DNA from 3 places in the Myxococcus sp. AS-1-15 genome. Region 1 is predicted to be linked to each of the others. Evidence: riboswitches for the same ligand, from Rfam matches in the RefSeq annotation. Region 1 holds a riboswitch; each other region holds the start of a gene.

Region 1 (7,364 bases):
TCCGCCAGCTGCGTCCAGGGCTGCACGCGCCAGGTGCCGTTGTCGCTGCCGACGTCGCGCAGCACGAGCGCGCCGTCCTCGCGGCGGTCGATGCGCAGGTGCTCGGCGGAGACCTTCGGGTCATCCAGGATGACGTCGTTCGAGTACGCGCGGCCCACCGTGGCCGGGAAGCGCTCCAGCCGGTGACGCGTGTGGACGGAGTCACCCTCCAACACCTCCAGGAAGATCACTTCGTCCACGACAGCCCCTCCAGGTAGCGGCGCGCCAGCTTGCGCGCGTTGTCCGCCGTGAAGCCGCCCAGCGTGAGGCTGGTGTCCACCCCGCTGGTGCTGGCGTTGAGCGCGGCGGCGCGCAGCACCAGGTCATAGAGCCCCGGGAAGCGCTTGTACGCGCGCAGGCACATGGCCGCGCGCACGGGCAGCCCGCCCACGTCCACGAACTCGGAGGTGCACCGGAAGTTGGTGACGTCCTCGCGCGAGGCCTCCACCGTGTCCGGGTCCTGCGAGAACAGCGCGGTGTAGAGCGCGGAGAAGCGCAGCGCGCCCAGCTCCTGGCTGGAGGCCTGCTGATGCAGGAAGGCCACCACGCCGGTGCGGTGCCGCGAGGACAGGTAGATGTCCTCCTCGGACGAGCACTGGTAGTTCGTCACGGTGTACGGCACCTCCGGGTCATGCGGCGTGTCGCCCCAGCACTTGAGGAAGGGAATCCACCGCCCCGGGACGTGGTAGCTGCCCAGGGCCTGCTTCGGCAGCGAGGCCGCGAGCATCTGCTCGGTGAGCCGCTGCTGGTTCTCGATGAGCTGCGCGCGCACCGTCTCCAGCAGCGCGGGCGTCGCGTCCGGCGCCATCTTCAGCGCCCGGCCGAGCAGCGTCCTCGCGCGGTGCACCGGCACCAGGAAGCCCAGCTGGTTGCCCATGGTGGCCACGTTGACGCCCACCACGGTGCCCTGCCCCGTCAGCGTCGGGCCGCCGCTCATGCCCGGGTTGATGGCGCCGCTGAAGTGCAGGCGCTCGTAGAGCGAGTCCTGGATGAAGCCGTTGTACGTGCCCTCGACGATGGTGGTGCCCAGGTCATGGGGGTTGCCCATGGCGAACAGGCGCGCGCCCTGGGGCGGCTCGCGGTCCTCCAGGACGAAGTAGTCCTTCACCGATTCATCCATGCGGATGACGGCCAGGTCGTGCACCACGTCCACGTCCACCAGGCGCGCGGGCACGGGCTCCCCGCCGGTGCGCAGCACGAGCTGCGCGGTGTAGTCCTCCGGGTGGAGCACCACGTCGGAGACCACGTGGTAGTTGGTGATGGCGTACCCGTCGCCCGAGACGAAGAAGGCGGAGCCGATGGAGGAGCGCGTGCCCGAGCGGCGCTCGATGATGCGCACCTGGGCGACGCGGTTCTGGATGCGCTGGAAGAGTTCGTGGGTGGCCGGGGGCAACACGGCCGGAGGCGGCTCGGGCGCGGGAGCGGGCACGACGTCGGGTTGGCTTCGGACGGCGGAGGGCGCGCCCGGTTCGGATGGGGCGACGGCCGGCGCCTGCCCCAGCACGGCGACGAGGAGGAAGACGAACATGGATGCGGCGCACGCTATCCCAGCGCCGCGCGCGCGGGGGTACCGAGTGGCGGGGCATGAGGCCTCCGGTGCGCTCGTCGACCCACCTGCCCTGTTGGCGACGCGCCGGGCAGCGGGTAGGGTCCGCCCCGCCCGAGGTGCCTCGTGGGGGTCCACGAGGTTTAGCAAGGGAATCCGGTGTGAATCCGGAGCTGCCCCGCAGCGGTCAGTGGGAACGAACGCCGTCGAACGCACTGGTCCTCGGCAGACGAGGGCTGGGAAGGGGCGGCGCCTAGGACGCCAGCACGCGCCGCGATGAGGGGCGGGTGGTGGGAGGCCCACGGAGCCCGAAAACCTGCCTCGAGCCCATCTGGGACGCGGACAGCGCCCCGGGTGGCGCTTCGCCCCCGGCCTTCGCGGGAAGGTCAGGCCATCCCTCGCGGCCCACCGCCGCCCTCGGAGGTCTTCATGTCCGGGGAGGCCCGTGGGCCAGGAGTCCGTCCATGAGTCACATGCAGCCGTCCCTCCCCTCCTCCGCCACCGAGACGCGGATGGTGGACATGGTGTTCCCGGATCAGACCAACCACTACGGCACCCTCTTCGGAGGTCAGGCCCTGAGGTGGATGGACATGTCCGCGTTCATCACCGCCAGCCGCTACACGCGCCGCACCGTGGTCACCGCGTCCAGCGAGCGCGTGGACTTCCACATGCCCGTGCAGCAGGGGCAGCTCGTGGAGCTGGTCAGCCGCGTGACGGCGACGGGCCGCACCTCCGTCACCGTGGACGTGGAGATGTTCGCCGAGGACCTGCTCACGGGCGCGCGGGAGCTGTGCACGCGCGGGCGCTTCGTGCTCGTGGCGCTGGATGAGCACCGCAAGCCCACCGCCGTGCCCCCGCTCTTGCCCGAGCCGGGTGCGCAGTGACGTGAAGCCCTGAAACGCAATCCGCGCCGGGGCCGGCTCCTCGGGCTCCGGCGCGCACTCCAGCAGATGGCATCACGCGGGGACCCGCCCGCCTCCGAGGCGGCCCGCTCGCGGCGCCGCCCAGGGCGCCACCGGGGATTCATTCGTGCGCGAGCCGCGCGGTCGTCACGACTCGGAGGCCATCCGCCCCGCGCGCCCCCGGCGCCACGCCGCGTATGACGCCACCAGCGCACCGGCCAGCGCCCCCGCGAGCGCGCCCAACAAGCGCCGGGGAACCACGCCAGGCGTCGTCGTCGGCTCCAGGCGGAACGTCTCCAGCGAGGCTCGGACGCTCGGCGCCAGCACCTCCCAGCGCACCGCGGGCGCGCTGACGACGACCACCGCGTGCCGCCCCTCGGACGCGAGCCCCGCCACCAGCACCGTGCGCGTCTGCCCCGCGTCCCGCAGCGTCCCCAGCACCTCCACGCGCGGCGCATCGCCTCCAATCCGGTCCACGCGCTCCGGCGACAGCACCACCCCCAGCTCCCGCTGGAAGTGCTGCATCACCGCCGACGCGAAGTCGTCACGCTCGGACGGGCTCGCGGAGAAGCCGCGCTCCACCACCGACACCAACATCGTCGCCGCCTCCGGGCCCTCGCCATCCGCGAGCGCCGCGGACAAGGACCTCGGCGTCTCCGCGTCCAACGTCACCGCCCCCGCCACCGAGCCCGTGTACGGCTCCCACCGCACCATGTGGAAGCCCTCGGGCGGACGCAGCACGTAGCCGTCGCGCCGCAGCTCGGTCCCGAGCGCGCCCGACAGCAACAACCACCCGCCTGCCACCCACGAGAGGCTCACACCGCGCAGCATAGGCCCCCCGAGCCCCGGACGCGGCCACTCACGCGCCAGGCCGCATGAACCCATGGATACCCAGAAGACACGGCTTCACGGGCATGAGGCCCACCGGCCCGGCTCACCGTGAAGTCAGGCCCGCGCGCCTTCGTTGTGACATCCCCGTCGGGCACGGGTAACCTCGCGCCGAGATGAATCCTGCAGCCCGGGTGGAGATGGAGGCTCGCGCCGACCGAGCGCTGCGCCGTGGAGAGCTGGTCGAGGCGCTCGACCTCTATGAGGCGCTCCTCCTGGCCTTCCCGGACGACGGCGCGCTCGCCGACAAGCTCGCCAACCTCCGCGAGTCCCTCCAGCCCCTGGAGCTCCAGAAGCTGGAGGCCTCCCGACCGCCCGAGGAGCCTGAGCTCCCGCTCGGCCCCTCCTCACCCGCCCAGGAGGGTGAGCGCCTGTTCGCCCTCGGGGACTACGTGGGAGCGGCCGCCGCCTACCGCCGCGCCGTCCAGGAGCGCCCCGACAACGAGCTCTTCAAGGAGCGGTTGATCGAGGTCTACCGGATGGCGAAGGAGATGCCCCTACAATCTCCGACAGACAAGGCGCTGCCCAAGGCGCCCCAGCCCCGTCTGCAGGCCCTGCTGGACCGCGTCGCCTCTCGTCGCCGCCTCAAGCGGGACTGATGGAAGCTCGCGTTTCCACTCGGAAATCCGATCCGTGAGGTGATTCGCGCGTTGCACCCCAGCGCGGGGGCCTCCTATCATCAGGTCCGACGTCGCTGTCATGGTGGGCACTCCTGCCTCTGACACCCGCGTCCGACCCCTATGGCCCGTTCACTGAGACTCGGAGTCCTCACCGGTGGCGGAGACTGCCCCGGGCTCAACGCGCTCATCCGCGGCCTCGTCAAGCGGGGCACGCACGAGTTCGGCCACGAGTTCGTCGGCATCGAGAACGGCTACATGGGCCTGGTGGAGCCCGACCTCACGCGTCCCCTCACCGAGGAGGACACGCGCGGCATCCTCCCCAAGGGCGGCACCATCCTGGGCACGTCCAACCGCGCCAACCCGTTCATCTACGCCTTCAGGGAGGGGGAACGTTGGGTGGAGCGCGATGTGTCCGACGCCGTGCTGCGCCGCTGCGAGGCGCTGAAGCTCGACGGCGTCATCGCGGTGGGCGGCGACGGCACGCTGTCCATCGGCCACCGGCTCAGTGAGAAGGGCCTCAAGGTGGTGGGCTGTCCGAAGACCATCGACAACGACTTGAGCGGGACGGACCAGACGTTCGGCTTCGACACCGCGCGGCTCATCGTGACGGAGGCGTTGGATCGGCTGCACTCCACGGCGGAGGCGCACGACCGGGTGATGCTGGTGGAGATCATGGGCCGGCACGCGGGCTTCCTCACGCTCGAGAGCGGGCTTGCTGGCGGAGCGGACGTCATCCTCATCCCGGAGATTCCCTACCGGGTGGAGTCCATCGTGGAGAAGCTGCGCCGCAGGGCCACGCGCCGCCGCAGCTTCTCCATCATCGCCATCTCCGAGGGCGCCTTCCCCGTGGGCGGCACGCTGGCCGTGCTGGACAAGGCCGAGGACGTGCCCGGACGCGGCGTGGTGCGGCTGGGCGGCTCCGGCAAGGTGTGCGCGGACCTGCTGGCGCAGCACGTGGAAGCGGAGATCCGCGTGAACGTGCTGGGCCACCTGCAGCGTGGCGGGAGCCCGAGCGCGGCGGACCGCGTGCTCGCCACGCGCTATGGTTGCAAGGTGCTGGACCTGGTGCGCGATGGACAGTGGGACCACATGGTGGCCCTGCGCGCCGGAGAGATTGTCGCGGTACCGCTGAGCGAGTCGCGCAAGGAGCGCCGGGTGGACCCTTCCGGTGAGCTGGTGCGCTTCGCGAAGAGCATGGGCATCAGCTTCGGGGACTGAGGGAGGGGGAAGGCACTTTCGCCGCACACGTCATGACGCTCGTCGGCCGCCATATCGGTCGCTATCGCATCCTCGAGCAGCTCGGCTCGGGGGGCATGAGCGTCGTGTACAAGGGGCTCGACACCGCCCTGGACCGTGAAGTGGCCGTGAAGGTGCTGCATCCCCACCTGGCGGGCAAGGACGAGTCGCGGCGGAGGCTCGCGCGCGAGGCCCGCGCGGTGGCCAAGCTGCACCACCCCAACATCCTCGAGGTGTTCGACTTCTCCGCCGCGGACGCGCAGGACGCGTTCATCGTCACCGAGTACATCCGCGGCCAGACGCTCAAGACGGTGCTCGACGAGGGGCCCATGGATCCGCCGGAGCTGGCGGCCATGGTCATCCACGAGCTGGCCGCGGCGCTCGCGCATGCGCACGAGGCGGGCGTCATCCATCGCGACCTGAAGCCCGAGAACGTCATGGTGCGCGAGGACGGCATCCTCAAGCTCATGGACTTCGGCATCGCGCGGCTGCTCGACATCGAGGAGCGGATGACGGTGACGGGCACGCTCGTGGGCTCGCCCGCGCACATGTCCCCCGAGATCATCGAGGGCCTGGAGGCCGGCCCCGAGGCGGACGTCTTCAGCGTGGGCATCATGTTCTACGCGGCCATGACGGGCCGGCTGCCCTTCTCCGCGCCCAACACCACGGCCACGCTCAAGCGCATCCTCGACGGCGACTACGAGGACCCGCGCCGCCGCGTCCCGTGTCTGTCGGATGAGCTGGCGGACATCTGCGCGCGCTGTCTGCAGAGGGACCCGAACCAGCGCTACCCTGACGCCGGCAAGCTGCGCGACGCGCTCGCGGACTACCTGGCGGGCCTGGGCTTCGCCCGCGTGGGCGAGGAGCTGGTGTCGTTCTTCGCCGACCCGCCGTCGTACCGGAAGCTCGCGCGCCAGCGCATCGTCGCGTCGCTGCTGGAGCGCGGTGAGCGACTGCTCGCGGAGAAGCGCACGCCGCGCGCGCTCGGCTGCCTCAACCAGGTGCTGGCGCTGGACGCGCAGAACGCGCGGGCGCTGGGGCTGCTCAAGGGCATCCAGCGGGCGCAGCGCGCGCGGAAGTGGCGACGGCGCGGCATCCGGCTCGCGGTGGGGCTCGCGTCCCTCACGGCCGTGAGCCTCGGCGGCTACAAGCTGTACCACGCGCCCGCCGACGCCGCGTTCCATCCGCCCGAGGCGAGCACGCCCTCCACGCCCCCGTCCATGACGTCCGGAGGCCGCGAGCCGAGCGGCCCCGAGGCGACGGCGCCCTCCTCCACCGACCCGACCGGGGCTGGGCCCGCCGCGCCCACGGGCACCGGCGTGGCCCCCGGCGCGCTGCCGCGAGCCCCCGAGGGTCCAGGCACTCGCACGCCGTCGCCCCGGAGCGAGGGCTCGCGCGGCATGGCGTCGAAGAGCCCTCCCACCGAGGCGCCGGGCACCCGCGCCGACGCGCTGTCCCTGGTCCCCGGCGGGCCCTCCCCGCGCACGGGCGGTCCGCGCGCGGTGGGCGGCGCACCTCGCGCCGCGGACGATGCGCGCGCGGTGGGCGGCCCCGGTGAGGAGCGCGTCGCCGGACGGCAGCCCGGGGCGAAGAAGGTCTTCGCCACCATCCTCGTGCGGCCCTTCGGGGTCATCCGCGTGGGCGACGGCGCGCCGAGCGCCCAGGCCCTGTCGAAGCACGACGTGGAGCTGTCCCCGGGGCGCCACACCGTCACCATCTCCTGCGACTACTGCCTGGACGTGAAGGAGGACATCGAGGTCCAGTCCGACGGCGAGAACCGCTTCCACCTGGGGGCCCAGCCCAAGCCGTCACCGCTCTCGCTCGAGTACACGCCCGCCGAGGCCACCGTGCGCGTGGGCGACCAGGTGCGCACCGCGCGCGACAGCGTCCAGCACCCGTTCGAGATTCGCGCGCCGCGCGGCCCCGCGGGCTTCCTCCACACCGTCGCGGTGGAGATCTCCCACCCCGGCTACAAGACGGAGCGCCGCGTGGTGCAGCTGCGCCCGGGAGAGCCGACGCTCGTGGCCGGGAGCCTGTCCCCCGAATGAACCGTGGGCTCGCGCTCATCTCGCTCTGGCTCGTGCTGTGGACGCCAGCCGCCTCGCTCGCGCAGGAGGACACCGGGGACCCGGA
Region 2 (7,364 bases), on a different contig from region 1:
GGAATCCCGCTCAACGGCGCGGGCGGCATGGCGGACCTGTCGCAGGTGCCGGCCGCATTGGTGGAGCGGCTGGAGGTGCTGCGCGGGGGCGCGGGGGCTCGCTATGGCTCGGGAGGGCTCGGCGGCGCGGTGAACATCGTCACGCGCGCGCCGTCGTCGCACGTGCGGGCCAGTGGAGAGGTGGTCTACGGGAGCTGGAACACGGCGCTGGGGCACGTGGCCATCACCGGGCCTTTGTTGGACGGGAACGCGCTGGTGCTGCTGCACGCGGGGCGCTCGGATGGGGACTTCGCGTACGAGCTGGATGAGCTGCCCGCGGTGCCGGACAACCCCGTCACGGCGGAGGCGCGCGCGCGCAACGACGCGAAGGGGGGAGGCGTGCTGCTGCGGTATCGGCGGCGGCTCCCGGGGGGCTCGCGGCTGGATGTGCTGTCCGAGCTGTCGCTGGAGGACCGCGCGATTCCGGGCACGGTGCAGAACCCCCAGTCCGCGGGGCGACAGGACCTGGACCGGCTGTCATTGGGCGTGCGGTGGTCGGGGACGCAGGCGAGTGCGAGGGGCTTCTTCCGTCGCGATGGCCTGGAGGTGACGGGGGGGCTGCTGGGGGCGGGAGGTCCGCAGCGGCATGTCGTGGGTGGGGTGGAGGTGGAGGGGCGGACGCTGCTCGGGGGCGGGCATGCGCTGACGGCCACGGTGGCGTCGTCGGGAGAGCAGGTCACCCAGGCGAGGGGCGCGCAGTCCGCGAGCTGGTGGCGTGGCAGTGTCATGGTGATGGACGAGTGGGCGCTGGTGGCTGACGTGTTGAGCGTCGTGCCGTCGCTGCGGTTCGAGCGGGTGGGGCCCTACTGGTTGTTCTCGCCGAAGGTCGGCGCGTGGCTGTCGTTGGGCGGAGGCGTGGGGCTTCGGGCGAACGCGGGACAGTCGCATCGCGCGCCGTCGTTCCTGGAGCTGTACATCCGTCAGGGGACGTTGTTGCCCAATCCGGGGTTGAGGCCCGAGCGGGCGCTCTACGCGGACGCGGCGGTGGTCTGGGACTCCCAGGCGACGGTGGCGGGGGCTCCGCGGTGGAGCATGACGGCGGGCGGGTTCGCGGCGCTTTACGAGGACCTCATCGCGTACGAGCTGTATCCACCGATGATGGCGCGGCCGTACAACTTCGACGCCGCGCGGGTGTGGGGCACGGAGCTGGAGGCGGAGGCGCGGCTGTTCTCGTGGCTGTCGGCGAGCGGTGGCTACACGTGGCTGCGCACGCAGAACCGGTTTGGAGACCCGCGCTACTTCAACCAGGACCTGCCCAATCGCCCGCGACACAAGTGGGTGGGGCGCCTGCGCGCGGGGCCGGAGTGGCTCAACGCGCGCACCGAGGTGCTGTATCAGGCGTCGCAGTTCGTCAACCGCACGGGCACGCGCTCTCTGCCCTCGCGCACGCTGTGGAGCGTGGGGGCCTCCAGCACCTTCCTGCGCAGGCCCGAGGTGACGCTGTCGGTCGAGGTGAAGAACCTGCTCGACGCGCGGGTGCAGGATTTCACCGGCTTCCCGCTGCCAGGGCGCGCGGCGTACGCGACGCTCGCGGTGTCGCTCGAGCCGGCTCCTTCTGCTCCCGAGGGCTCGAATGCACCGCGCGCTCCGTGAGCCCGGACGCCGGAGTTGTTCCGGAGCGCGTGGCGTGCGAGGTGACACCGCGCCGTCGCCAGTCGGTGTGCGGTCCTCTCAGCCGCCCGCGCAACTCTCGCTGGGCCGCTCGGCTCATGAGCTGCGCGCCCTGCGCGCTCGCGTGCCCATGCCGGTCGTTCACGGCACCCGTTGCAGCGCCGTCCTCTCGCAGGGGGCATCTCGCACGCACGCTCCTCGCGTCCGGTTCGTCCGTGGGGCCCGCTCGCGAGGTGCGCGTCGCATGTGTTCGCTCTCCCTGGCACCGGTCGTTCGCGGTGATGCCGCGCCTGCCTTCCCCTTCCTGAGGACTCGATGCTTCCTGTTCCTTCCTTCGTAGCGCCCAGGTTGCTCGTCCTGTCGCTGCTCTGTGTCTCGGCGCTCGTGCTCACGGGCTGTCCGGATGAGGGCGTGGTCTGCACCTCCGGCCTCGTCGTCTGTGACGGCGCCTGCGTGGACACGCGGAGCGACACCGCGCACTGCGGCGCCTGTGGCACCACGTGCTCCTCGGGGGAGGTCTGTCAGGACGGCGCCTGTGGTTGCCGCGCGGGCACCGAGTCCTGTGGTGGCGCCTGCGTGGACACCGCGACGGATGTCGCGCACTGCGGCGCGTGTGGCTCGGCCTGTGCCGCCGGGCAGGTCTGCGAGTCCGGCACCTGTCGCGAGGGCTGCTCCGAGGGGCTGCTGCGCTGCTCCGGCGCGTGCGTGGACGGCCAGACGGACGCGCTCCACTGCGGCGCCTGCGGCAACGTGTGCCCCGACGCGCAGTCCTGCCGCTCCGGGCGTTGCACCTACGACGTCGTGGCCGCGTGCTTCACCAACGGACAGCTCGTGGGCCTCCAGGCGGGGACGGACCAGCTCGGACCTCGCCGAGAGTTCGGCGCGGGCATCCAGGCGCTCGCGTCCTGGGATGGCTTCGTGCTCGGCGCGGACATGACCAACGGCAAGCTGCTCCAGGCGCCTGGAGGCAACCTGGGCGCGCTCGTCGAGGAGGACTCGCTGGGCGTCGTGTCCGGCTCCCCCAATGACATCCTCGTGGACCCGCCCCACGTGTACGTCATCGACTCGGTGAACAACACGCTCCAGGTGCTCCGCCGTGACGGTCCGTCCCACGGCAACGGCCTGGGCCTGCGCACCGTGGGGCAGTTGAACCTCGGCCCGAACACCAGCCCCCAGGCGCTCGCGCGCTTCGGCGATCTGCTCTACATCCCGCTCTTCGGCACCGGCAGCTCCAACTTCCAGCACGGCAACGCCGTGGCGCGCGTGGACATCTCCGACCCCACGCAGCCGCGCAAGGTGGACACGCTGTCGCTCACCGGCCTGGACCTGAAGCCCTTCGACGGCACGGGCTCCATGCCCCTGCCGTTCTCGGTGACGGCGACGCGCACCCACGTGTACGTGGCGCTCACCAACCTCAACCCCGCCAACGACTACCGCCCCAACGGGCCGGGCATGCTCGCGCGCATCGACCCCGCCACCGGCGCCGTCAGCGCCATCGACCTGGGCCAGGAGCGCTGCCTCAACGCGGGCTACGTGGAAGCCGTCGGTGACCAGCTCGTGGTCGCCTGCATCGGTGAGGCCATCTACGACACGGCCAACGGCTACCTCGCCACGTCCGTTCGCTCCACGGGGCTGGTGCTGGTGAAGAACGATGTCCCCGTGGCCTCCTACGCGCTGAATCCTGGCTGTCAGCCCGGCGCACCGGGTTGCCTGTTGTCGGTGGCCAGCCGCTTCGCCGTGTCCCGAGGCGCGGTGTACCTGGCGGACACCAACGCGGGCCGCGTCTTCGTCGTGGAGGTCGGTGATGGCACCCTCACCGAGCGCAGGGGCTCCTCCACGCCCACCGCGAAGGGCCCCGCGCTGGAGGCGTGCCCGGTGGACCCTCGACGCCCCGTGTCCAACGCCATCGACGTCACCGCGCTCCATTGACAATGCCTGTCGCCCGCCATATCCCGGCCGCGTCCTCGGTGCCGTCGTGCGAACCACGGCGGCTCTAGGGAACCCGGTGCGAATCCGGGACTGCCCCGCAGCGGTGTGCAGGAACGACCGCCGTCATTGAAGCACTGGTCCCTCACGGGACTGGGAAGCGACGGCCACTAGGTGGGCGCCCTCCGGGGCTCCCGCGCCTGCGAGTCCGAAAACCTGCCGTGGACCCGTGCCCCTTGGGCACGGACATCACCGAGGCCTCCGAGGGGAGGCGGCGGAGGCGTCAGCCCATTCACCGCGCACCGTGGGGTGCTCGGGTGCCCGCCTTCGACCGCGTCCTCCTGGAAGCCCACCCGCCCGTGGGGGCGGAGAGGGACGAGGACGCAGATGAAGACGGCTGAATCGAAGCGCGCGAAACCTTGGATGAAGTCCGCATCACTGGCCGTGGCCTCCTTCGCCGTGGCCCTGCTCGGCACCGGCTGCAACCCGGAGTGTGTCGACCCATTCGACTGCCGCGCCGACAACGGCGAGGCCCCCGCGGGGCAGCAGTGGGTCTGCGTCGACGAGCGGTGCGAGACCGAGCCTGCCCCCACCACCCCGACGCCCGACGCGGGGACGCCGGATTCGGGCACGCCCGACGCGGGCCCGCCGGACTCCGGGACGCCGGATTCTGGTACGCCGGACTCCGGCACGCCCGACGCGGGTCAGCCGGACTCGGGCACGCCCGACGCGGGTGAGCCGGATGCAGGTGCGCCGGACGCGGGTGAGCCGGATGCCGGCCCCGTGGTGGTCGACTGCGCGACGGTGCCGCTGGACCCGAAGCTGGGCACGCTCGTGCTCCAGCCGGGCTTCGTCGCCGCCGAGTCCGTGGCGCTGTCGCCGGACATCCTCGCGCTCGGTGCCTCTCCGGGTCCCACGTATGCGTTCTACGGCATCCAGGGACGGGGCAAGGACGCCGCGCTGTACTCGCTGGGCACCTGGCCCGACCTGCTGCCGGGCACCACGAAGCTCTTCGACATCATCACCCCCGCGGACCGCGAGGGCGGCGCCACGGTGTACCCGAACGGCTACGTCATCAACGACGGCCTGCGCGTCTTCACCGGCTACACGCTGGGCGCCACGGGCTCGCCGGGCAACGTCGCCGCGTATGACCTGGCCACGCCGGCCAACTCGAGCTTCGTCGTCGCGCCCAAGAACTTCTCCGCGGCGGCCTTCACGTCCGGGGAGCTGAGCGCGGTGCTCGTCAACGGCGGCGGTCTGGGCTCGGCCTCCGACCTGGCTGTCTATGGTCTCGTGACGTCCACGGACCCCATGGGCACGGTGCGCGCGGTCAACTTCCCGCAGGGTGACGTGGTGGGCAGCGGCTTCACCGCCGTGACGGACACGGGCGTCGCCGCGCTGGGCTACTTCGACCAGAACTTCGTCAACGTCCTCCACGGCGTGGCGCCCACGACGCTCGCCACCGCCATCACCAGCGGCACGCCGCTGGACCTGGGCACCCAGGCGAAGGTCGACGTGGGCAGCGACTTCAACGACGTCGCGGCCTTCGGCGGTGGCGTGGTGCTCAACCGCGGCGCCTACGCTCCCCCGGACTACGACTTCGTCGCCACCGACGTGTCCCGCTACGCGCTGTCGGTCGGCGCGAATGACGCCGTGACGGTGGGCGCGCGCGTGCCCGTGCTCACCTACGTCAACCAGTGCACCACGGTGCGGATGCTCAAGGCGCTCGGCTCCGACGTGCTCGTCGGCGTGTCCGACCGCAACGGCCGGCGCCTGGTGCGCCTCCAGGTGGCGCCGTGAGCACGCGCGCCTCCTCGTGGTTCGGTCGCGGCACCGTGCTCGCCCTGGCGCTGAGCCTGTCCGCGTGCGGTGGGGACGAGGCTCCCGTCACGGACGACGACGCGGGGCCCGGTGACTCGGGGACCGACGCGAGCCCCTCGCGGCCCGCGGACCCGTACGCCGACGAGGTGGTCGAGTACCTGCCCGGCCCCGGCGCGGGCTTCGGACAGGACCGCTTCCCGTCCATCGTCCTGGGCGCGCCGGTGGGCGCGGGGCTGGACAGCGGCTCGCTGGATGTCCTCTCTCTGGGGCAGGGTGGCTCCATCACCCTGCGCTTCACGGACCTCGCGGTGGTGGATGGCCCGGGCGTGGACCTGCTCGTCTTCGAGAACGGCTTCCTCATCGCCGGAGGCCCGCGCGCCTTCACCGAGCGGGGCCGCGTCTCGGTGAGCGACGACGGCGTGCAGTGGCACGAGTTCCCCTGCGCCCCCTCGGACGCGACGAACAACTACCCGGGCTGCGCGGGCGTGCGTCCCGTGACGGCCAACCCCGCCGCTGGCATCAGCGCCACGGACCCCGCCGTGGCCGGCGGTGACGGGTTCGACCTGGCCACCGTGGGCCTCGCCCGGGCGCGCTACGTGCGCATCGTCGACGCGGGCACCAACGGCTCGGCGGGCACCTCCGCGGGGTTCGACCTGGACGCCGTCGCCGTGGTGAACGGCGTGTCGCTGACCGCCGCGCCATGACGGACCTGGACCGCCGCGCCGCGCTCCTCACGTTGGCCCGGGGCGGCTGTGCCCTGGCCACGCTGGGCGCGGGGTGCGGCGGCGAGTGGCGGGAGGCCATCGTCCTGGCCCCTCCGCCCGAGGGCGCCTCCTGCCCCGACCTCCCCCAGCCCGGCACCGCCGCCGAGGGCTGGGTGGAGGTGCGGCTCGAAGCGCATCCGGGCCTCGAGTCCCCCGGAGGCCACGCCCGGGTGCACGCGCCCGAGGCCCTGCTGGACGTGCTGCTCGTCCACACGACGCCCGGGTGCTTCGTGGCGCTGTGGCGCATCTGCACGCACGGCGACTGCGGCGTGGACTGGCGGCCCGGGGAGGGCGTGGTGGAGTGCCCCTGTCACGGCTCGCGCTTCGCCCTGGACGGCGCCGTCCTCCAGGGCCCGGCCCGGCGGCCGCTGGCGGCGTTCACCGCGGTGCGGCAAGGCGCGTCCGTCTTCATCCACCGGCCGCGCTGAGCCCCGCACCCGAGGGAGCGGCCCGGCGCACTGTCAGTCCTGACCCGGCGACGGGGCTTTGCGCCGGGAGTCCGGGTCAGCCCCGTCCCCCTCCGGGGCACAGGTCTCCCTCTCTTACGTTGAGAGAGAGTCGTGTAATGTCGGGGATTCGATGTGGCAGATCATCATCAACGGGCCCGGCTACTTCGACACGTCCTATGACTTGCCCGAGGGCGTGACGAGCCTGGGCCGCGCCGACGAGAACGACATCGTGCTGGGCGGAGACCTGGTCTCGCGCCGGCACGCGCGCCTCTACGTGGAGGCGGACATCCTGCGCATCGAGGACCTGGGCAGCCGCAACGGCAGCCGCGTCAACGGCGCGCCCCTGCAGGGCTCCCGGCAGCTGTCCCCCGGCGACTCCGTGGCGCTGGGCGAGAACACGCTCGCGGTGCGCCAGCCCAACACCGTGGAGAACGCCGCCACGGAGATGGTGGACCTGGGCGCCGGCGGCGTCGTGCGCTTCGGCCACGGACAGGACGTGGGGCCCTCGGTCCTGCTCGCCAAGAGCGTGCGCGACGCGGACGTGCTGCGCCTGCTCGACAACGTGGGGCCGGTGCCCTTCGAGGACTTCAACCAGCAGGCCTCGTTCGTCCCCCCGGCCAGCCCCCGCGTGGCGCAGGAGACGCTGGTGCTGATGTTCCGCACCGCGGAGGCGCTCTCCACCGCCACCACGCTGTCCACCTTCCTGGACCTGACGATGGACCGGCTGCTGGAGCGCACCGACGCCACCACGGCG
Region 3 (7,364 bases), on a different contig from region 1:
CGCGCCCACCGCCTCGCCCTCGCCGTGCGCGACCTGGAAGACGCCCGGAGGCAGGCCCGCGTCGACGAGCGCCTGGTACAGGCCCTCCGCGCACCAGGGCGTCTCCTCGCTGGGCTTGAGGATGACGCTGTTGCCGCCGAGCAGCGCGCCGCCGCTCATCCCCGCCGCGAGCGCGAGCGGGAAGTTGAACGGCGAGATGATGACGAAGACGCCGTAGGGCCGCAGCACGCTGCGCGTGTCCTCGTTGGGGGACAGCCGCGCCATGGGCCGCGAGTAGCCCTCCGCCTGCTCGAGCTGACCCGCGTAGTAGCGCAGCAGGTCCGCGGACTCCTCCACGTCACCGAGCGACTCGAGCCGGCTCTTGCCCACCTCCAGCGTCATGCGCGCGGACAGCTCCATGCGCCGCTCGGAGATGAGGTCCGCGGCGCGGCGGAGGATGCGCACGCGCTCCTGCCACGGCGTCGCGCCCCAGCCGCGCTGGGCCTCGCGCGCCACGCGCACCACGCGGTCCACCTCGGCCACGGGCGTGCGGTGGACGGACACGAGCAGCTCGTCCGGCCGCGCGGGGTTGCGGCTCTGAAGCAGGTCTCCACTCCGGAACGCCTCGCCGCCGAGCCACGACGGCAGCTCTCCGCCCAGCGTCGAGCGCACGGCGGCGAGCGCCTCGTCGAACTGCGCGTGCAGCGCGGACAGGTCCGCCTCCAGCACCGAGTAGGTGATGCGGAAACTCATGACGCCTCCTGGAAGAAGTGGTGGATGCCGCGGGCGAGCGTGTCGACCAGTTCGTCGACCTCCGCCTCGGTGATGACCAACGGGGGGCCGACCATGAGCAGGTCCCCGTTCGTCCCGTCCGCGTGGCCCGTGTTGGACCAGAGGACCAGCCCCCGCTCGAACAGCGCCGACAGCAGTCGCTCGATGACCTTGCGCGCGCGTGGGAAGGGGCGCTTGCTCGCGGTGTCCTCGACCAGCTCGATGCCGGCCATCAGCCCCACGCCCTGCACGGAGCCGACATGCGGCAGCGCGCCCAGCGCCTCACGCAGGCGGCGCTGGAGGTGCGCGCCCACGCGCCCGGCGTGGGCCACCAGGTCGTGCCGCTCGTAGTAGTCGAGCACCGCCAGCCCCGCCGCCGTCATCGCGGGCGCCTGGAGGTACGTCTGCGCGTGCATGAAGCCGCCCGAGCCCCGGCGCAGCTCCTCCAGGTGCTCCTCGCGGATGAGCAGCGCGCTCAAGGGCGCGTAGCCCCCGCTGATGCCCTTGCCGAGCACCAGCACGTCCGGGGTGAAGTGGAACAGGTCGCTGGCGAAGAAGCGGCCGGTGCGCCCGCAGCCGCACATGACCTCGTCGGCGATGGTGAGGATGCCGTGCTCGCGGCACACGGCGCTCACGCGCTCGAAGTACCCGGGCGGTGGAGGCGACGCGCCCGCGGACGAGCCGATGACGGGCTCCGCGATGAAGGCGGCGATGGTGTCCGGGCCCTCGCGGCGAATCGTCTCCTCGAGCAGCCGCGCGTAGTGCTCGGCGCCGTCGCGCGCGTAGTCCTCCAGCCCGGAGCGGTACGGGTACGGCGCGGGCGTGGTGACGACCTCCGCCAGCAGGGGGCCGAAGAAGGTCTTGTAGTGGGGCCGCCCCGACAGCGAGAGCGCGTACAGCGTGTTGCCGTGGTAGCCGGGCACGCGCGCGATGACCTTGCCGCGCTGGGGCTGGCCGCGCTCGACCCAGAGCTGGCGGACGAACTTCACCGCGGCCTCCACCGCCTCGGAGCCCGAGCCGAGGAACGCGGCGCGCGTGAGCCCCTGGGGCGCGAGGGCGCACAGGCGCGTGGCGAGCGCCTCGGTGACGTCGGTGGTGAAGTGGGTGCCGTTGACGTAGGCGACGCGCAGCAGCTGCTCATGGATGCGGTCCGCCACCTCGCGGTTGCCGTGACCCACGCTGGCCACGAGCGCACCGGCGGAGGCGTCGAGGTAGCGCTTGCCGCTCGCGTCGAAGAGGTGGACGCCCTGGCCGTGCGTCACCACGGGGAAGTCGCGCGCGAGATTGCGCAGCAGCACGTTCCCCTGGGGGTAGCGCACCGTGTGCCTGGCTTCGTCCCGCATCGTCCGTCCTCCACGCAGCGCGGACGACCGGAGGTCGCCCGACAGGGCTCCCGCGTGGAAGAAGGGCAGTCACGATGCGCGCGTGAGCGCACACCAGGCCCCGACTGGAGCCCACGGACCGACCTTCGCCCCCACGGGCGACTGGAGACACGGGGGATGGAGGTCGGAGAAGTCGAGCGTGCGTGAGGGCCCGTCGAGGCACGAGCGCCGCTCGAACCTTCCGGCCGTCCCACGCGGCTCCAGGTCGAAACCGTCCGTGGATTTCTCCCACGGTCGGATGCGGGCAGGTCTTCGGGCTCGTGAGCGCTTCGGCCTTGGGGGCCGGCTTCCTACGACTCGTCGCTTCCCAGCTCCCCAGGGGAACCAGTGCGGATGACGAGGCTCGTTCTCACTTACCGCTGCGGGGCAGCCCCGGATTCGAACCGGGTTCCCTTTTAAGCTCGGACCGAGGTCCGAGCACCAACATGGGGCGGTATGTACTGTTCGCCTCTTCGGACTGTCAAGCGAAGCGCCGGTGCGCGCTCGACGCGCGGGGACGTGACGTCTGCCGGTGCGCGGGGATGTTCGACGAGCAACCTGCCGTGCATGAGCGCTGGCGCATCCCGCGCGCAGGCGTCACCTTCATCGGTGGCGCTCCGCGTCGGAGGACGCCTCCAGACCATGGCTCCGTCCGCCGCGAACACCGCCGCCGCGCCCTTCACGTTCACCCGTGCACAGAGGGTGTTCACGATGTCGGGCGCGCTGCTCGGGCTGCTGCTCGCGGCGCTGGACCAGACGATTGTCGCCACGGCGGGTCCCTCCATCCAGGCGGACCTGGGCATCTCTCCCGCGCTCTATCCATGGCTGACGACGTCGTACCTGGTCGCGTCGACGATGATGGTGCCCGTGTGGGGGAAGCTGTCGGACCTGCTGGGCCGGCGCATTGTGCTGGCGGCGGGAATCGTCGTGTTCCTGCTGGGCAGCTTCCTGTGCGGCGTGTCGCGCTCGACGCTGACGCTCATCCTGTACCGCGCGGTGCAGGGGGTGGGCAGCGCGGCGCTCTTCACCGCGTCGCTGTCGGTGGTGGCGGACCTCTATCCGCCGCGCGAGCGAGGCAAGTACCAGGGCCTGTTCGGCGCGATGTTCGGCCTGTCGAGCGTGGTGGGGCCGCTGGCGGGAGGCTTCATCACGGACCGGCTGGGGTGGCACTGGGTGTTCTTCATCAACCTGCCGGTGGGCGCGGTGGCGCTCGCGCTCGTGCTCTCGCGCATGCCGGCGCTCAAGCCTCCGGGGGCCTCGCGCGGGAGGCTGGATGTGACGGGCGCGGTGCTGCTGGCGCTGGCGGTGGTGCCGCTCCTGCTCGCGCTCAGCCTGGGGCGTGGCGCGGAGCAGGTGGCGCACGGTGGCGGCTGGGCGTGGGGTTCGTGGCAGGTGCTGGGGTTGTTCGCGCTCGCGGCGGCGGGGACGGTGTTGTTCCTGCGCGAGGAGAGGCGCGCGCAGGAGCCGCTGCTGGACCTGAAGCTGTTCCAGGACCGGACGTTCGCGCTGGGGAACGCGGCGGTGTTCGTCATCGGCGCGGTGTTCCTGTCGGGCGTGGTGTTCCTGCCGCTGTTCATGGTGAACGTGGTGGGGCTGTCGGCCACGCACGCGGGGCTGACGTTGACGCCGCTGACGTTGGGCGTGGTGGCGGGCAACATCCTCAGCGGTCAGCTGGTGTCGCGCATCGGCCGGTACAAGGGGCTGATGCTGGGCTCGCTGGTGGTGTTGATGGTGGGCTTCACGGTGATGGGGTTCACGCTGACGCCCACGTCGACGCAGACGGAGGTCACGGTGAAGATGGTCCTGGTGGGCGTGGGCCTGGGACCGTCGATTCCGCTCTACACGCTGGCCATCCAGAACGCGGTGTCACCCCAGCGCATCGGCGTGGCCACGGCGATGGCCACGTTCTTCCGTCAGCTCGGGATGACGCTGGGCGTGGCGCTGCTCGGCGCGGTGTTCGCGACGACGCTGTCGCATCAGCTGGGCACCCGCGTGGCGAGCGCCACGGAGGGACTGCCGCCGAAGCTGCGCGCCGAGCTGGCGTCCGCGGTGCCCGGTGTCGACGGGAGCGAGGCGGGCCCCGCGCAGTCGGCCTTCCAGGCAGAGAAGGTGAAGGAGCGCGTGCGCGCGGAGCTGGAGGCCGAGCGGCAGGCCTTTCAGCGCCCGGAGGTACGGGAGCAACGTGCGAAGGAAACGGCGCCCTCCGATGCGCGCGAGCAGCCTGCCGCGGCGTCAGCGCTCTCCACTGTGGACGCGAAGGAACAGCGGGCGCTGGAGGCGGTCGACCGGACAGCGCTGGCGCTGAAGGAGTCCTTCACGCGGGCGGTGGAGGCGGTGTACCGCTGCGCCATCTTCGTCGCGCTGCTCGCGTTCCTGGTGACACTGCGGCTGCCCGAACAACCCCTGCAACGCGGGCGCGCGCGGGCACCGGCACCCACGGAATGAGCTCGGCGGCGCGCAACGAGCACGGAGGCGGACCGGGCCTTGCGCCGGTACACACGCCAGTGCGCGAGGGCGCCGGGGCGGTGTGCCGGGCGTCACCACCACGGACCGGACAGCGCCGGGCTCACGCGGCGGTGAGCGCGGAGGACTCCGAGTCGAGCGTGTAGATGCGCACGGGGTGGGGCACGCCCTTGACGGGGTGGTGCCCCAGGTCCTTCACGTCGCCACGGTAGTGGGAGACGAAGGACTCGGAGAGGAGCACGGGCTCGTTGAGCCCCGCGCACAGGCCCGCGATGCGGCTGGCCAGGTTCACCGCCGGGCCGATGACGGTGAAGTCGAGCCGGTCCGACGCGCCGATGTTCCCGTACATCACGTCGCCGACGTGGAGCGACGCGCCGAACTCGTAGGTGGGCAGGCCCCTGCGGCGGCGCGAGGCGTTGTCCTGCTCGCTGGCACGCACCGCCTCGTGCACGGTGCGCGCGGCGGCGGCGCAGCGGTCCTCCACGAGGGCGTGGTCGTCGATGCGGAAGATGGCCAGCACGGCGTCGCCCATGAACTTGAGCACCTCCGCGCCGTGCGAGTGGAACGCGCCGACCATCGTCTCGAAGTAGGCGTTGAGCAGCTCGAGCAATGCGTCACGGGGCAGCGCATCCGACAGCGCGGTGAAGCTGCGCAAGTCGCTCAGGCAGATGACGGCGGAGGTCGTCTCGCCGTCGCCGCGCCGAATCTGTCCCTGGAGGACGCGGCGCCCCGCGTCGCGGCCCAGGTACGTGTCGAGCAGCACGCCCGTCATGTCCTTGCGCGCGAAGACCTCCAGCACCAGCTCCAGGATGGGCTGCAGCTCGTGGAGCAGGGCGCGGTGCGCGTCCGTGAAGCCCCCGGGTTCGGAGGTGGCCCAGGAGACGCCGTGGCGCGAGTCATCGCTGAAGCACACCGGCAGCGCGAGGTACTCGGTGAGCCCCTCGGCGCGCAGCTCGGTGAACATGGGGAAGTCGCCGTCCGGGAGCGGCTGCTCCAGGCGGCGGTGGATGACGGGCAGCCCCTCGCGCAGGGCCTTGAAGGGGCTCTTCGAGAACGCGGGCAGGTGCTGGAGGCCGTGGGGGTGGACCTCGGCGGTGGCGCCATGTCCGACGCGCCAGCGGAAGCTCCGGGCGTGCAGGAGCGGGTGCAGCGTGAAGAGGACGATGGAGGCGCGCGACACGGGCACACCGCACGCCGTCAGCCGTTCACACAGGCCCGACAGCAGCGGCACGGGATTGGGCAGACGCCTTGCTTCCACGGCGAGCCAGCCCACCACGGAGGAGAAGGCATGGTCGCGAAGGCTTCGCGAGTCTCCGGCATTCACTTTCACGAGGCGCTCACCACCCCCCGGCGGGCCGAGCCGGGCCGGGCGCGAAGCAACCATGACGAACCCGGAGCGTCAACGGAGACCTCGGAGAGCGAGCGGGCGGGTGCCTGTCCCCGCCCCCCCACGAGTGTGCGTGGACCTCACAGCTCGTCGAACAGGTCGACGACGGCCTGCGCCAACAACTCCTGCTCGTCGGAGGAATGCTGCGACGCGTACGTGAGGACATCCCGAACGCCCGCCGCGTCCCTGCTCCAGAAGAGCGTCTTCAGCCGCGCTCGCAGCCGCTCACCCTCGTCACCCGCCGAGTCGAGCGCCTCGCGCGTGGACTGCGCGCCCACCAGCTTGACGTAGACGAACATGTCGAAGCTGTCCTTGGACTTCTCGGGACGATGTTCGCGCTTGGCGCGCTCCTTCATCGTGAGGAAGCCCACCGCGTCGGGCAACAGAATCGCCAGGGACTTTCCGCCCACGGTGAGCGACACCTGCTGGCTCCGACGCAAGGCGACGCGAGAGTCCAGCAGCGGCGTCATCTGCGTGGGGAGCGCGTCGACCTCCACATCGCCCGGCGCGAAGAGGTCCAGGTCCATGCGCTGACCACTGGGCAGGTCCTTCGACCAACGGTAACCCTTCGAGCGTCGGGAGAAGCCTCGTCCCGAGAAGACCTCGGGGAGCCGGCCCGCCATGAACTCCGAGCCGTCCATGTCGAACAGCAGGTCGGGCTCGAACGAGAACCCCCGCTCCACGGCCACGCCCGTGTCCGTCTCGACGGCGATGACCCCGAGCCTCCGCGGCGCTTCGACTCCAACGCGAGCACCTGTCCACCGATGAGCATCACGGGCGTCGACAGCGCTCCCAGGTCGAGCAACAGCTCCCGGAGCTCGCCCAGGATTTCGTCGAACCGCTCCTCGTCGGTCACTCGAAGTCCTCGACGAGCGGCAACGACCTCGCGAAGCGACGCAGCAGCTCGTCCGCCTGTTCCTCACCACGCCCGCCGCTGTGCTGGAAGTCCACGGCCAGTTGGGGGAGCGCCACGCCCGGGCCATGCGGGAGGGCGCGCGGACTGGAATAGATGCCTCCCACCTCCGTCTCCGCGGAGGGCTCCGCGCGGAGAATCCAGAAGTTGTGCGGCGTCATCCGGCGCAGCTCGAAGGCGCGGATGGCCGCCTCCTGCGAACCGGAGAGATAGAGCCCGTGGGGCAGCCCCGAGACGAACCGCTCCTCGGGTTCAAGGGCACTCGCCAGGGAGAAGATGGAGCGAATCCCCTGGGAGCTCAGCCTCCGATACCCCGCCTCGAGCGCCTGGGACGTCGTGGAGGGCGCGTTGAACCCCTCCTTCGAGATGGCCGTGGGACGTCCGTGCTTCATCCACGTCTTGAGCAGACCCACGGGCTCGCGAAGGCGCACGCCGCCACCGACGTCCACCAGTCCCTCCTGGGTGAGTCGCTTGATGACCCCATGCGCAT

Evidence for each region. A riboswitch is a leader RNA that binds a small molecule or an ion and turns the genes downstream of it on or off. The one in region 1 is predicted to bind cobalamin.
Region 2: linked by a shared signal. The riboswitch ahead of K8625_RS11005 (hypothetical protein) and the one ahead of K8625_RS28380 (acyl-CoA thioesterase) in region 1 are both predicted to bind cobalamin.
Region 3: linked by a shared signal. The riboswitch ahead of K8625_RS26570 (aspartate aminotransferase family protein) and the one ahead of K8625_RS28380 (acyl-CoA thioesterase) in region 1 are both predicted to bind cobalamin.

The regions. Positions count from the first base shown of each region.
Region 1 is NZ_JAIQDF010000011.1:367,389-374,752, reverse strand. Features, by position in the region: gene K8625_RS28390 (FHA domain-containing protein) at 1-239, opposite strand, end outside; gene K8625_RS28385 (S1C family serine protease) at 227-1,567, opposite strand; cobalamin riboswitch at 1,686-1,924, shown strand; gene K8625_RS28380 (acyl-CoA thioesterase) at 2,050-2,469, shown strand; gene K8625_RS28375 (hypothetical protein) at 2,635-3,318, opposite strand; gene K8625_RS28370 (hypothetical protein) at 3,492-3,974, shown strand; gene K8625_RS28365 (6-phosphofructokinase) at 4,116-5,213, shown strand; gene K8625_RS28360 (serine/threonine-protein kinase) at 5,246-7,279, shown strand; gene K8625_RS28355 (tetratricopeptide repeat protein) at 7,276-7,364, shown strand, end outside.
Region 2 is NZ_JAIQDF010000003.1:375,630-382,993, reverse strand. Features, by position in the region: gene K8625_RS11015 (TonB-dependent siderophore receptor) at 1-1,632, shown strand, start outside; gene K8625_RS11010 (MXAN_6577-like cysteine-rich protein) at 1,966-3,579, shown strand; cobalamin riboswitch at 3,599-3,815, shown strand; gene K8625_RS11005 (hypothetical protein) at 4,000-5,376, shown strand; gene K8625_RS11000 (cell surface protein) at 5,373-6,101, shown strand; gene K8625_RS10995 (ubiquinol-cytochrome c reductase iron-sulfur subunit) at 6,098-6,589, shown strand; gene K8625_RS10990 (FHA domain-containing protein) at 6,741-7,364, shown strand, end outside.
Region 3 is NZ_JAIQDF010000010.1:314,787-322,150, reverse strand. Features, by position in the region: gene K8625_RS26575 (aldehyde dehydrogenase family protein) at 1-732, opposite strand, end outside; gene K8625_RS26570 (aspartate aminotransferase family protein) at 729-2,093, opposite strand; cobalamin riboswitch at 2,358-2,572, opposite strand; gene K8625_RS26565 (MDR family MFS transporter) at 2,754-4,556, shown strand; gene K8625_RS44560 (adenylate/guanylate cyclase domain-containing protein) at 4,678-5,904, opposite strand; gene K8625_RS26555 (hypothetical protein) at 6,042-6,650, opposite strand; gene K8625_RS26550 (hypothetical protein) at 6,814-7,364, opposite strand, start outside.